Regions from separate parts of the Pseudomonas sp. L7 genome, predicted to be linked through region 1. Evidence: predicted binding sites of a transcription regulator. Region 1 holds the regulator's gene; each other region holds the start of a gene.

Region 1 (4,217 bases):
AAGCGGTGCCGGGCTCAGGCTGGTTAAGCAGGCGCAGCTTGATCGAGTCACGCAGTTGGTAAAGATTGAGGCTGGTGGTATCGATCTTGAGGTCGGCAAGGTCGGCGATGGGGCCGAGCAGCTCACTTTCGACGCGGATGGCTTCGGCGAGCGAACGGTCCGCGTTGGTCAGGGGGTGGCGACGGCGGGTTTCGGAGAACCGCTTGAGCAGCGTGTCTTCGTCGGCGTCCAGGTACAGCACGTCACACTGGATGTGACGGGCGCGCGCTTCCTCGAGCAATTCGGGGAAGCGCGACAGATGGCTGGGTAGATTGCGCGCATCGATGGACACGGCGACCTTGGGTTGCATCAGTTCGGTGTTGATCAGCGCGTTTTCCGCCAGCTGCGGCAGCAACCCGGCGGGCAGGTTGTCGATGCAGTAGTAGCCGTTGTCTTCCAGCACATCGAGCGCGGTGCTCTTGCCGGAGCCGGACCGGCCGCTGACGATGATCAGGCGCATGTTCAGTGCTCGTTCTGTGCGTCCAGGACTACCTGGTAGAGGGCTTCGCTGCTGTCGGCGGCACGCAGGCGATCACGGACTTCCTTGCGATCGAGCATGCTGGCGATCTGGCGCAGCAGTTCGAGGTGGGCATCGGTGGCCGCTTCCGGGACCAGCAGCACGAACAGCAGGTCCACGGGGGCGCCGTCGATGGCGTCGTAGTCGATGGGTGCGTCCAGGTGCAGCAGGGCGCTGACGGGGGCGGTACAACCTTCCAGACGGCAGTGGGGAATGGCGATGCCATTACCGAAGCCGGTGGAGCCCAGTTTTTCGCGAGCGATGAGCTTTTCGAAGACGTCTTGCATCGCAAGCTCAGGTACTTGCTCGGCAATCAGGGTGGCGACCTTTTCCAGGGCGCGCTTCTTGCTGCCGCCCGGCACGTTCACGAGGGAACGGCCGGGGGTCAGGATGGTTTCAAGTCGGATCATGGATGAGGGGGATCAGCGGGCAGCTGCACCTTGCAGCAGGCTTTGCTGTTTTTCCTTGTGTTTTTTCAGTTGGCGGTCGAGCTTGTCAGCCAATGCGTCGATCGCGGCATACATGTCTTGGTGTTCAGCGTTGGCGACCACTTCGCCGCCGGGAATCTGGAGTGTTGCTTCAACCTTCTGCTGCAGCTTCTCGACCTTCATGATCACCGTTGCATTGGTGATCTTGTCGAAATGCCCTTCCACGCGGGCGAGCTTCTCGAGCACGTATTCGCGCAGTGGTTGGGTGACTTCTACATGCTGGCCACTGATGTTGACTTGCATACAGCTTCTCCTTTGTTGCCCGTGCATAAAGAGGCAGGTATTGCACCTGCCACTGAAACGCTGTGGCACATCCCGGGGCTACATCAATCGCTTGCGCTCGCTCGACGGGGCAATCCCCAGCGATTCGCGGTACTTGGCGACGGTGCGGCGGGCTACCTGGATGCCTTGTGCCTCCAGTAAACCAGCGATCTTGCTGTCACTCAATGGCTTTTTCTGATTTTCCGCGGCCACCAGTTTCTTGATGATCGCGCGGATCGCCGTAGACGAGCATTCGCCGCCTTCGGCGGTGCTCACATGGCTCGAGAAAAAGTATTTCAATTCGTAGATGCCACGGGGAGTGTGCATGTACTTCTGCGTGGTGACCCGCGAAATGGTCGACTCGTGCATGCCCACCGCCTCGGCGATGTCATGCAGCACCAGGGGCTTCATGGCTTCATCGCCGTGGTCGAGGAAACCACGCTGGTGTTCGACGATCTGGGTCGCCACTTTCATCAGTGTCTCGTTGCGGCTTTGCAGGCTCTTGATGAACCAGCGCGCTTCCTGCAACTGGTTGCGCATGAAGGTGTTGTCCGCGCTGGTGTCGGCACGGCGGACGAAGCCTGCATACTGCGGATTGACCCGCAGGCGCGGCACCGCTTCCTGGTTCAGTTCGACCAGCCAGCGGTCGCTGTCCTTGCGCACGATGACGTCTGGAATCACGTACTCCGGCTCGCTCGATTCGATCTGCGAGCCCGGGCGCGGATTGAGGCTTTGCACCAGCTCGATGACCTGGCGCAGCTCGTCTTCCTTGAGCTTCATGCGACGCATGAGCTGGCTGTAGTCGCGGCTGCCGAGCAGGTCGATGTAGTCGGTGACCAGGCGCTGGGCCTCGGCCATCCACGGCACGCTCGCCGGCAGTTGGCGCAGTTGCAGCAGCAGGCATTCGCCCAGGTTGCGGGCGCCGACGCCGGCCGGCTCGAACTGCTGGATGCGGTGCAGCACGGCTTCGACTTCATCCAGCTCGATGTCCAGCTCCGGATCGAATCCGGCGCAGATTTCCTCGAGGCTGTCTTCCAGATAGCCCTGATCGTTGATGCTGTCGATGAGAGTGACAGCGATCAGGCGGTCGGTGTCGGACATCGGTGCCAGGTTGAGCTGCCACAGCAGATGGCTCTGCAAGCTTTCGCCGGCCGAGGTGCGCGTGGTGAAGTCCCACTCGTCGTCATCGTTGCTGGGCAGGCTGCTGGCGCTGGTCTGGTAGATGTCTTCCCAGGCCGTGTCGACCGGCAATTCGTTGGGGATGCGCTCGTTCCACTCGCCCTCTTCGAGGTTTTCCGTGCTGACGGTGGTTTCCTGGAAGCTGTTGTCCTGGGCTTCGGTGGCAGGTTTGCTTTCGCCGTTTTCCGCCATCGGATCGCTGTTGTCGAAGTCGTCGCCGTCTTCCTGACGTTCGAGCATCGGATTGGACTCCAGCGCTTCCTGGATTTCCTGTTGGAGGTCCAGGGTGGAGAGCTGGAGCAGACGGATGGCCTGTTGCAACTGCGGGGTCATCGTCAGTTGCTGGCCCATTTTTAGGACGAGCGATGGTTTCATGGCTGGGGCTTAATACCTTGTTCGCCGGCGCGCATGCGCCATCCACTACAGGGCGCCGGAGCGCCAAATCTTAAGCAAGTTATATGCCTGAAATTGTAGCGTTTGCCTAGAGCACTGTAACACTTAAGCCCGTTTCACCAGGCTTTTCCAATGCTCCAGGCAGGTCCCGGGGATCAGAGTCGGAACTCGTGGCCCAGGTAGACTTCCTTGACCAGCTGGTTGGCCAGGATGGTCTCGGCGTCGCCTTCGGCGATCAGTTGACCATCGTTGACGATGTAGGCGGTCTCGCAGATGTCGAGTGTTTCGCGCACGTTGTGGTCGGTGATCAGCACGCCGATGCCCTTGGCCTTCAGATGGTGGATGATCTGTTTGATATCACCCACGGAAATCGGGTCGACGCCAGCGAAGGGTTCGTCCAGCAGGATGAACTTCGGTGCGGTCGCCAGGGCGCGGGCAATTTCGACGCGGCGGCGTTCGCCACCGGACAGGCTCATGCCGAGGTTGTCACGGATGTGGCTGATGTGGAACTCCTGCAGCAGGCTTTCCAACTCCTTGCGCCGTCCATCGCGGTCCAGGTCCTTGCGCGTCTCGAGGATGGCCATGATGTTGTCGGCGACCGACAGCTTGCGGAAGATCGACGCTTCCTGCGGCAGATAGCCGATGCCTGCCTGGGCCCGGCCATGCATGGGCTGGTGGCTGACATCGTGGCTGTCGATGAGCACGCGCCCTTGGTCGGCCTGGACCAGCCCCACGATCATGTAGAAGCAGGTGGTCTTGCCGGCGCCGTTAGGGCCGAGCAGGCCGACGATCTGGCCGCTGTCGATCGACAGGCTGACGTCGCGGACGACCTGGCGGCCCTTGTAGCTCTTGGCCAGGTGCTGGGCTTTGAGGGTTGCCATTTACTCGGCCTTTTTCTTCGGTTGGATCACCATGTCGATACGCTGACGAGGTGCAGTCACGTTGCCACCACGACCGGCGGTCGCCACCTGGGTCTTGGTGTTGTAGACGATCTTCTCGCCTTCGGTGGTGTTGCCTTCGTTCTCGACCTTGGCGCGGTCAGTGAGGATGACGATATCCTTTTGCGCCTGGTACTGGATGGTGACGGCCCAGCCCTTCATCTTGTCGGGCTTGGCGGCGCTCTGCTGCTGCTCGAAGTAGGCCAGGTTGCCCACCGAGGTCACGACGTCGATGTCGCCCGAGGCGGCGCGAGTCATGGTCACGGTATTGCCTTTGATCATCATCGAGCCCTGAGTGATGATCACATCGCCCGTGTAGGTGGCAACGCCCTGTTTGTCGTCCAGGTGCGCGTTGTCCGCCTGGATGCGGATCGGCTGGTCACGGTCGTTCGGCAGGGCGAA
Region 2 (4,217 bases), 810 kb from region 1:
CCATGGCCACTGAACTCGACCGCCAGGGTGCCGTCGGCGGCCAGGTGGTCCTGCCAGTCGACACCGTGCACGCCATCATAGAGGTCGTCGGCGTTCTTCATGGCAAAGCGCTTGACCACCAACAGCACGCGGTTGGCCAGGCGTGACCAGAGACACAGCCGGTAGGCGGTTTCCATGTCGGCCGCGCCGCGGATTGCCGAGGTATGCTCGCGCACATCGGCCAGGCCCAGGCCGCGGGCTTCTTCCGCCAGCAGCCCTTCCAGGCCTTTGGGGCAGGTGAGATAGAGTTCGAATGAGTCCGACATGTAGATTCCAGAGCCTCTGGGCTGTGTGCTGGCAACGCGACGCATCGCTGTTGCCTGAGTTTGCCGGATACCCTTCCAGCAGGTATCCGGGTGGCGTGCCGATCATTCGGCAAACCCGGCCACCCGATCGACAACCGACGCCGGGTGGCGCAAAAGGGTTTGATCGTCGGGCAGTGTGAAAATTTCGTCTAACGAAGGCATCGGTGTGACCCTTCGTCGCATTACCAGATGTTGCGTCAGTTCGATGGCGCCAATGGCCAAATGATTTCAACCACCAGCAAACCCTCATCATAGCGGGACAAAACCTAAACAAGGTTGAGTCGCATTTATTTACTTATCCCCTCACCCCTGGAAAGGTTACGTCCTTATGACAAATTGATCATTCACACTGTGACTCGCATTGGTTAGAACTGACCTCAGGCCGCCTCGCAACGGGGCGGCACTTTCAGCTCGCCACGCCGGCAGCGAGCGCAAACCGGCAGAAAGATTCTGCCCGGCCTCGGAGAGGCCGACGGGACATTACAGTCAACAAGTGAGGGCAACACCCTATGAGAAGACTTAAGCGTGATCCGTTGGAAAGAGCATATTCACGTGGCTACCAATACGGGGTAACCGGCAAATCCCGCGAACTTTGCCCCTTCAATCTGCCATCCGTTCGCCAGGCATGGATCAACGGTTGGCGTGAAGGTCGCGGCGACAACTGGGACGGCATGACCGGCACCGCTGGCATCCAGAGACTCAACGAAAATCACGCCGTTGGCTGAACGAGGACACTGAATTCGAGTCACCATGCACGCCCCATCCGGGCGGCGGGCTAAGGCCCAGGGGCCCCTTCAAGGGGCCCTTTTTATTGGGGCGCGTCTTTGTTAGCGGGGCAGCGCGGCAATCGCATCGACTGCCTCGCGGATCAGTGCCGGACCTTTGTAGATGAAGCCCGAATAGATCTGCACCAGGCTCGCACCGGCTGCGATCTTCTCCGCAGCATGGCGCCCTTCGGTGATCCCGCCCGCCGCGATGATCGGCAACTTGCCGCCCAGTTCAGCAGCCAGCACCTTGACGATGTGAGTGCTCTTCTCCAGCACCGGCGCCCCGGAAAGCCCACCCGCCTCGCCCCCGAACGGCAGCCCTTCGACCCCTTCGCGCCCCAAAGTGGTATTGGTCGCGATTACCGCATCCATGCCCGACTCGACCAGGGCTGCTGCCACCAGCGCGGTTTCCTCATCGCTCATGTCCGGTGCAATCTTGATCGCCAGCGGCACGCGTTTGCCGTGCTCGCTCGCCAGCTGTTCGCGACGCTCGGCCAGCGCGTCGAGCAGTTGCTTGAGCGAATCACCAAATTGCAGGCTGCGCAGGCCGGGAGTGTTGGGCGAGCTGACGTTGACCGTGATGTAGCTGGCCTGGGTGTAGACTTTTTCGAGGCAGATCAGGTAGTCGTCCTGGGCACGCTCGACCGGCGTGTCGAAATTCTTGCCGATGTTGATGCCCAGCACACCGTCATAACGCGCCGCGCGCACCCGTTCCAGCAGGTGATCCACACCCAGGTTGTTGAAGCCCATGCGGTTGATGATCGCAGTCGCTTCCGGCAGGCGGAACAACCGTGGCTTCGGATTGCCAGGCTGTGGTCGCGGGGTGACAGTGCCGATCTCGACGAAGCCGAAGCCCAGCTGGGCGAAGCCATCGATGGCCGCGCCGTTCTTGTCCAGGCCTGCGGCAAGGCCCACGGGGTTGGCGAAGTTCAAGCCCATGACGGTCACCGGCACCGAGGCCGGACGCTTGCACAGCAGGCCATTGAGACCAAGGCGGCCACCGGCGCCGATGAGGTCGAGCGACAGGTCGTGGGAGGTTTCCGGGGAGAGCTTGAACAGCAGCTGGCGGGCCAGGGTATACATGGGCAGGCAGGACTCGGGGGTGAGTGAGGGATGCGATTATAGCCAGCGCGCCGTCCGCGCGACAGGGCCTTGGCACATGGGTTGCTTCGAAGCGCTGGCAACCCGATCGGTACGGGTGAGGATATTTCGTGAACACAGCCCCTCCGACAACACCCTTGGCCTGGGTCAACGGCAGCGATGCACCCGAGAAACCCAGCCTGAACATCGGTTTCATGGCCCTGACCGACTGCGCCTCGGTGGTGGTCGCGGCCACGCAGGGCTTCGCACAACTCCAGGGCCTGACCCTCAATCTGCAGCGTCAGGCTTCCTGGGCCGGCACCCGAGACAAACTCGCCAGCGGCGAACTGGATGCTGCCCACTGCCTGTATGGGCTGGTCTACGCCATGCACCTGGGCATGGGCGGTGTCGCGGCCAACGATATGGCGGTGCTCATGGGCCTGAACCAGAATGCCCAGGCGATCAACCTTTCCCCCGCGTTGCAGCGCAAGGGCGTGACCAGCCCTGAAGCACTGGCGCGACTGGTGCACCAGCATGGCGCACGCCTGACCTTCGCCCAGACGTTTCCCACTGGCACCCATGCCATGTGGCTGTACTACTGGCTGGCCAGCCAGGGCATCCACCCGCTGCACGATGTCGACAGCGTGGTGGTGCCACCGGCACAGATGGTCGCGCACCTGCAGGCCGGGCGCATTGACGGCTTCTGTGCTGGCGAACCCTGGTCGGCAGACGCCGTGGCACAGGACCAGGGCTTCACCCTGGCCACCAGTCAATCGATCTGGCCGGACCATCCGGAAAAGGTCCTGGCCAGCACCCGCGCCTTCGTCGAGCACTACCCCAACAGCGCCCGCGCGCTGGTCAAGGCGATACTCGCCGCCAGCCGCTTCATCGAGCAAAGCCCGGAAAATCGCCGGGGCACGGCGCAACTGCTCAGCGGCAGGGCCTACCTGGATACGCCAGCCAGCAACATCGAGCCGCGCCTGCTCGGCGACTACCACGACGGGCTGGGCAATCGATGGCAGGATCGTCACGCCCTGCGCGTGCATGACCAAGGTCGGGCGAACCTGCCCTATCTGTCCGACGGCATGTGGTTCATGACCCAATTCCGCCGCTGGGGCCTGCTGCGCGAGGACCCGGACTACCTGGCAGTGGCCTCTCGCGTACAGCAACTGACGCTGTACCGCGAAGCAGCCCAGGCCGTGGGCGTGTCCTGCGCCGACGCACCGATGCGCAGCAGCCTGCTGATCGACGGCATCCGCTGGGACGGCAGCGATCCCCATGCCTATGCCCGCAGTTTCCGCCTGCACGCTCTGGATGATGCCCCGCACGTGCGGGTTGGTTCGTGAAGGTGGCCACCATGCTGCGTGTTCTGCTGATCGATGATACCGAGAAGAAGGTTGGCCGCCTCAAGGCTGCCTTGATCGAATCTGGCTTCGATGTGATCGAGGCGCCGGGGCTGACCATCGACCTGCCCAGCTGCGTCGAAACGGTGCGTCCGGATGTTGTGCTGATCGATACCGAGTCACCGGGTCGCGATGTGATGGAGCAGGTGGTGCTGGTCAGCCGGGATCAGCCACGGCCAATCGTACTGTTTACCGACGAGCATGATCCGGGGGTGATGCGCCAGGCGATCCAGGCCGGCGTCAGCGCCTACATCGTCGAAGGCATCCATGCGGCGCGCCTGCAGCCGATTCTCGACGTGGCCATGGCTCGCTTCGAGAGCGACCAGGCGCTCAAGGCGCAACTGCTGGCTCGCGACCAGCAACTGGCCGAACGCAAGCGCATCGAACAGGCCAAGGGCCTGCTGATGAAGATGAAAGACTGCAATGAAGAGCAGGCCTACACCCTGATGCGTCGCCAGGCCATGAGCCGCCAGCAGAAGTTGATTCAGGTGGCCGAGCAGATCATCGCCATGTCCGAAATGCTTGGCTGAGTCGATGTTGGCCCGGCTCTTGCTCAGCCAATACCACAGGTAGCCAACGGCGGTTGCCACATCATCCCGACAAAGACGTCGCTCTCCCCTCCA
Region 3 (4,217 bases), 1.5 Mb from region 1:
TGCAGCAGGTGCCATTGCGTGAGCAGGTGGTACTGCCTGAGCTTGTTGGCTTCTATCTGGTCACTGAAGAACTGGCTGGCGCGTGCCGGATCCAGCCCGTGCTCGGGGGCAAGCTGGCTCACGTTCAACAGCACCTGTCGTTCGCGAGGGCTGTCCTGCACCGGCTGCTGGCGATCCCATTTATGCAGGGCGACCGCCTGGGCGATATCCAGCCGTTGTTCGATGCTGTCGAGCAGCGGGTCGAAGGTGGTGTCGGGTGGGGTGGCGTTCACGCAGCCGGACAGGGCAATGACGCAGAGCAGGGCAAGTGGCAGTGGGTGCATGGGAATCTCCTGGCAGGTGGAGATGCGAGTGTGGCCAATGCTGCTCGGTGCACCAGTAGGATGCGTCCGAATGGCTTGAGTGTAAAAACAGAAACGGCCTCCCGAAGGAGGCCGTTTCTCTAGACGGTCACGGCGCAAGCGCCGCGCGCATCAAACGCTGTAGTACAGGTCGTATTCCAGCGGGTGAACGAAGGTACGGACCTTGATTTCTTCTTCGGACTTCAGCTCGATGTAGGCATCGATGAAGTCGTCGGAGAACACGCCGCCCTTGGTCAGGAACGCACGGCCCTTGTCCAGCTCTTCCAGGGCTTCTTTCAGGCTACCGCAAACCTGTGGGATTTCCTTGGCCTCTTCAGGCGGCAGGTCGTACAGGTTCTTGTCGGCGGCATCGCCTGGGTGGATCTTGTTCTGGATACCGTCCAGGCCGGCCATCAGCAGTGCGGCGAAGCACAGGTACGGGTTGGCAGCCGGGTCCGGGAAGCGCGCTTCGATGCGGCGGGCTTTCGGGCTGGAAACGTAAGGAATACGGATCGAGGCCGAACGGTTACGGGCCGAGTAGGCCAGCATGACCGGGGCTTCGAAGCCTGGTACCAGACGCTTGTAGGAGTTGGTGGCCGGGTTGGTGAAGCCGTTCAGGGCCTTACCGTGCTTGATGATGCCGCCGATGAAGTACAGGGCGGTGTCGGACAGGCCGGCATAGCCTTCGCCGGAGAAGGTGTTCTTGCCGTCCTTGGAGATCGACATGTGAACGTGCATGCCCGAGCCGTTGTCGCCGTACAGCGGCTTCGGCATGAAGGTTGCGGTCTTGCCGTAGGCGTCGGCGACGTTGTGCACGCAGTACTTCAGGGTCTGGACTTCGTCAGCCTTGGTGACCAGGGTGTTGAACTTCACACCGATCTCGTTCTGGCCGGCAGTCGCCACTTCGTGGTGGTGAACTTCGATGACCAGGCCCATTTCTTCCATGGCGTTGCACATGGCAGTACGGATTTCGTGGTCGTGGTCGCACGGCGGAACCGGGAAGTAGCCGCCTTTGACGGCAGGGCGGTGGCCCTTGTTGCCGCCTTCGACGTCCTGGTCGGTCATCCAGGAGCCTTGTTCGGAGTAGATCTTGAACATCGAGCCGGAGATGTCCGACTTGAACTTCACCTGGTCGAAGATGAAGAACTCAGGCTCCGGGCCGACGAACACGGTGTCGCCGATGCCGGTGCTCTTCAGGAACTCTTCGGCACGCTTGGCGATGGCGCGTGGGTCGCGGTCGTAGCCTTGCATGGTGGACGGCTCGATCACGTCGCAGACCAGGATCAGGGTCGGCTCTTCGGTGAACGGGTCCAGCACGGCGGACGAGTCGTCCGGCAGCAGGATCATGTCGGAAGCTTCGATGCCTTTCCAGCCCTCGATGGAGGAGCCGTCGAACATCTTGCCAGCTTCGAAGAAGTCTTCATCCAGCGCATCGCGAGCCGGCATGGTGACGTGGTGCTGTTTGCCTTTGGTGTCCGTGAAACGCAGATCAATCCACTTGACGTCATGATCTTTGATGAGTTGAACCGACTTCGACATGTTGTCCTCCGGATGGTCTAGGGTGCGCTTGGCCGCTGCCCTGGAAAAAGGGTGTCGCCGGGCGCGGATAGTCGGCCAAGCTTACCTGCATCACAAGGGAGCAAATTGCATGCCAGTGCCCGAAAATGGCGATGGCGCCATGAAAATGGGCGTTTGCGGGCGTTTGGCGAGGGAAGGGTGTGAGGCTGTGCACTCATAAAAGGCATTTCCTTGCGACAATGCTTCATTTTGGTGCGCTTATTTGTGCGTGATGCGTTTTTTGAGGGCCTCTTCGCGGGCAAGCCCGCTCCCACGGGGTTGCCGGTGGGCGCAGATCCTGTAGGAGCGGGCTTGCCCGCGAAAGGGCCTTTGCAAGCGCCATCAATCCCACCCGAAAGCCCTCGAACAAACCTCTGATCAAAAGTTGCTCAAACCTCGAGCCATTTCCGCTATAATTCGCGCCCCTCATTTTCGGCAGGCCCCGGGCGCGCTGTTAACCCAATGAAACTTATCGTCAAAGTCTTCCCAGAGATCACCATCAAGAGCCGGCCGGTGCGCAAGCGCTTCATCCGCCAGCTCGGCAAGAACATCCGCAACGTGCTCAAGGATCTGGATCCGGAGCTCGTGGTCGATGGTGTCTGGGATAACCTCGAAGTGGTCACCCGCATCGAGGACGAGAAGATCCAGCGCGAGATGATCGAACGCCTGACCTGCACCCCAGGGATCACCCACTTCCTGCAGGTGCAGGAATATCCGCTGGGCGACTTCGACGACATCGTCGACAAATGCAGGCAGCACTTCGGCCACCTGCTGGCCGGCAAGCGTTTCGCTGTGCGCTGCAAGCGCGGTGGCCACCACGACTTCACCTCGATGGACGTCGATCGCTACGTCGGCAGCCAGCTGCGCCAGCAGTGCGGCGCCGCCGGCATCGACCTGAAGACCCCCGAAGTGATGGTGCGCATCGAGATCCGCGATCAGCGCCTGTACGTCATCCACAACCAGCACAATGGCATCGGCGGCTACCCGTTGGGTGCGCTGGAGCAGACGCTGGTGCTGATGTCCGGTGGTTTCGACTCCACCGTGGCCGCCTACCAGATGATGCGCCGCGGCCTGATGACCCACTTCTGCTTCTTCAACCTCGGTGGCCGTGCCCACGAGCTGGGGGTGATGGAAGTCGCGCACTACCTGTGGAAGAAATACGGCAGCAGCCAGCGCGTGCTGTTCATCAGCGTGCCGTTCGAAGAAGTGGTCGGCGAGATTCTCGGCAAGGTCGACAACAGTTATATGGGCGTGACGCTCAAGCGCATGATGCTGCGTGCCGCGGCGCGCATGGCTGACCGCCTGGAAATCGACGCCCTGGTCACCGGCGAGGCGATCTCGCAGGTTTCCAGCCAGACCCTGCCCAACCTTGCGATCATCGATTCGGCCACCGACAAGCTGGTGCTGCGCCCGCTGCTGGCCAGCCACAAGCAGGACATCATCGATACCGCCTACCAGATCGGCACCGCCGATTTCGCCAAGCACATGCCCGAGTACTGCGGCGTGATCTCGGTGAACCCGACCACCCATGCCAAGCGCCACCGCATGGAGCATGAAGAGAAGCAGTTCGACATGGCGGTGCTCGAGCGCGCCCTGGAGCGCGCCAAGCTGATCTCCATCGACCACGTGATCGACGAGCTGGGCAAGGATATCGAGATCGAGGAAGTGGCCGAGGCGCTGCCGGGCCAGATCGTCATCGACATTCGTCACCCTGACGCCCAGGAAGACGAACCGCTGCAGATCGAAGGCGTCGAAGTCCAGGCACTGCCGTTCTACGCGATCAACAGCAAGTTCAAGCAGCTCGATGCCAACCGCCAGTACCTGCTTTATTGCGACAAGGGTGTGATGAGCCGTTTGCACGCACACCACCTGCTCAGTGAGGGGCATGCCAATGTGCGTGTTTATCGTCCGGCATAAGACGCCAGGGCTGTATGGCGGCAGCATCCGCCATCGCCCTCCCGACCTGCGGGCCCGCTGAGCCTTTTACCTTCATATTGGCTGCCTAGACTGGCGGCAAACCGAATCCTCTGCACGAGATACAGTTGTGATCGAAAATCTGCGTAACATCGCCATCATCGCCCACGTTGACCATGGTAAAACCACCCTGGTCGACAAACTCCTGCGCCAGTCCGGCACCCTGGAGCGTAACGAGCTCAACGACGAGCGCGTCATGGACTCCAACGACCAGGAAAAAGAGCGCGGCATTACCATTCTGGCGAAGAACACCGCCATCAACTGGAACGGCTACCACATCAACATCGTCGACACCCCCGGCCACGCCGACTTCGGTGGCGAGGTTGAGCGTGTAATGTCGATGGT

The links. Region 1 encodes sigma-54, which starts transcription at its own class of promoters, with help from an activator protein. Its sites were predicted from a motif close to ANTGGCATNNANNTTGCTNT; they were not measured.
Region 2: the regulator sigma-54 is predicted to act here: its motif matches at 2,263-2,282, upstream of ACK3BK_RS08755 (CmpA/NrtA family ABC transporter substrate-binding protein).
Region 3: the regulator sigma-54 is predicted to act here: its motif matches at 1,978-1,997, upstream of glnA (glutamate--ammonia ligase).

What each region holds. Positions count from the first base shown of each region.
Region 1 is NZ_CP176784.1:1,072,475-1,076,691, forward strand. Features, by position in the region: gene rapZ (RNase adapter RapZ) at 1-499, opposite strand, end outside; gene ptsN (PTS IIA-like nitrogen regulatory protein PtsN) at 502-966, opposite strand; gene hpf (ribosome hibernation-promoting factor, HPF/YfiA family) at 979-1,287, opposite strand; gene ACK3BK_RS05175 (RNA polymerase factor sigma-54) at 1,366-2,859, opposite strand; gene lptB (LPS export ABC transporter ATP-binding protein) at 3,033-3,758, opposite strand; gene lptA (lipopolysaccharide transport periplasmic protein LptA) at 3,759-4,217, opposite strand, start outside.
Region 2 is NZ_CP176784.1:1,877,928-1,882,144, reverse strand. Features, by position in the region: gene rlmKL (bifunctional 23S rRNA (guanine(2069)-N(7))-methyltransferase RlmK/23S rRNA (guanine(2445)-N(2))-methyltransferase RlmL) at 1-305, opposite strand, end outside; gene rmf (ribosome modulation factor) at 854-1,069, shown strand; gene ACK3BK_RS08760 (quinone-dependent dihydroorotate dehydrogenase) at 1,172-2,194, opposite strand; gene ACK3BK_RS08755 (CmpA/NrtA family ABC transporter substrate-binding protein) at 2,323-3,537, shown strand; gene ACK3BK_RS08750 (ANTAR domain-containing response regulator) at 3,549-4,124, shown strand.
Region 3 is NZ_CP176784.1:5,155,715-5,159,931, reverse strand. Features, by position in the region: gene ACK3BK_RS23580 (chorismate mutase) at 1-323, opposite strand, end outside; gene glnA (glutamate--ammonia ligase) at 474-1,880, opposite strand; gene thiI (tRNA uracil 4-sulfurtransferase ThiI) at 2,361-3,815, shown strand; gene typA (translational GTPase TypA) at 3,943-4,217, shown strand, end outside.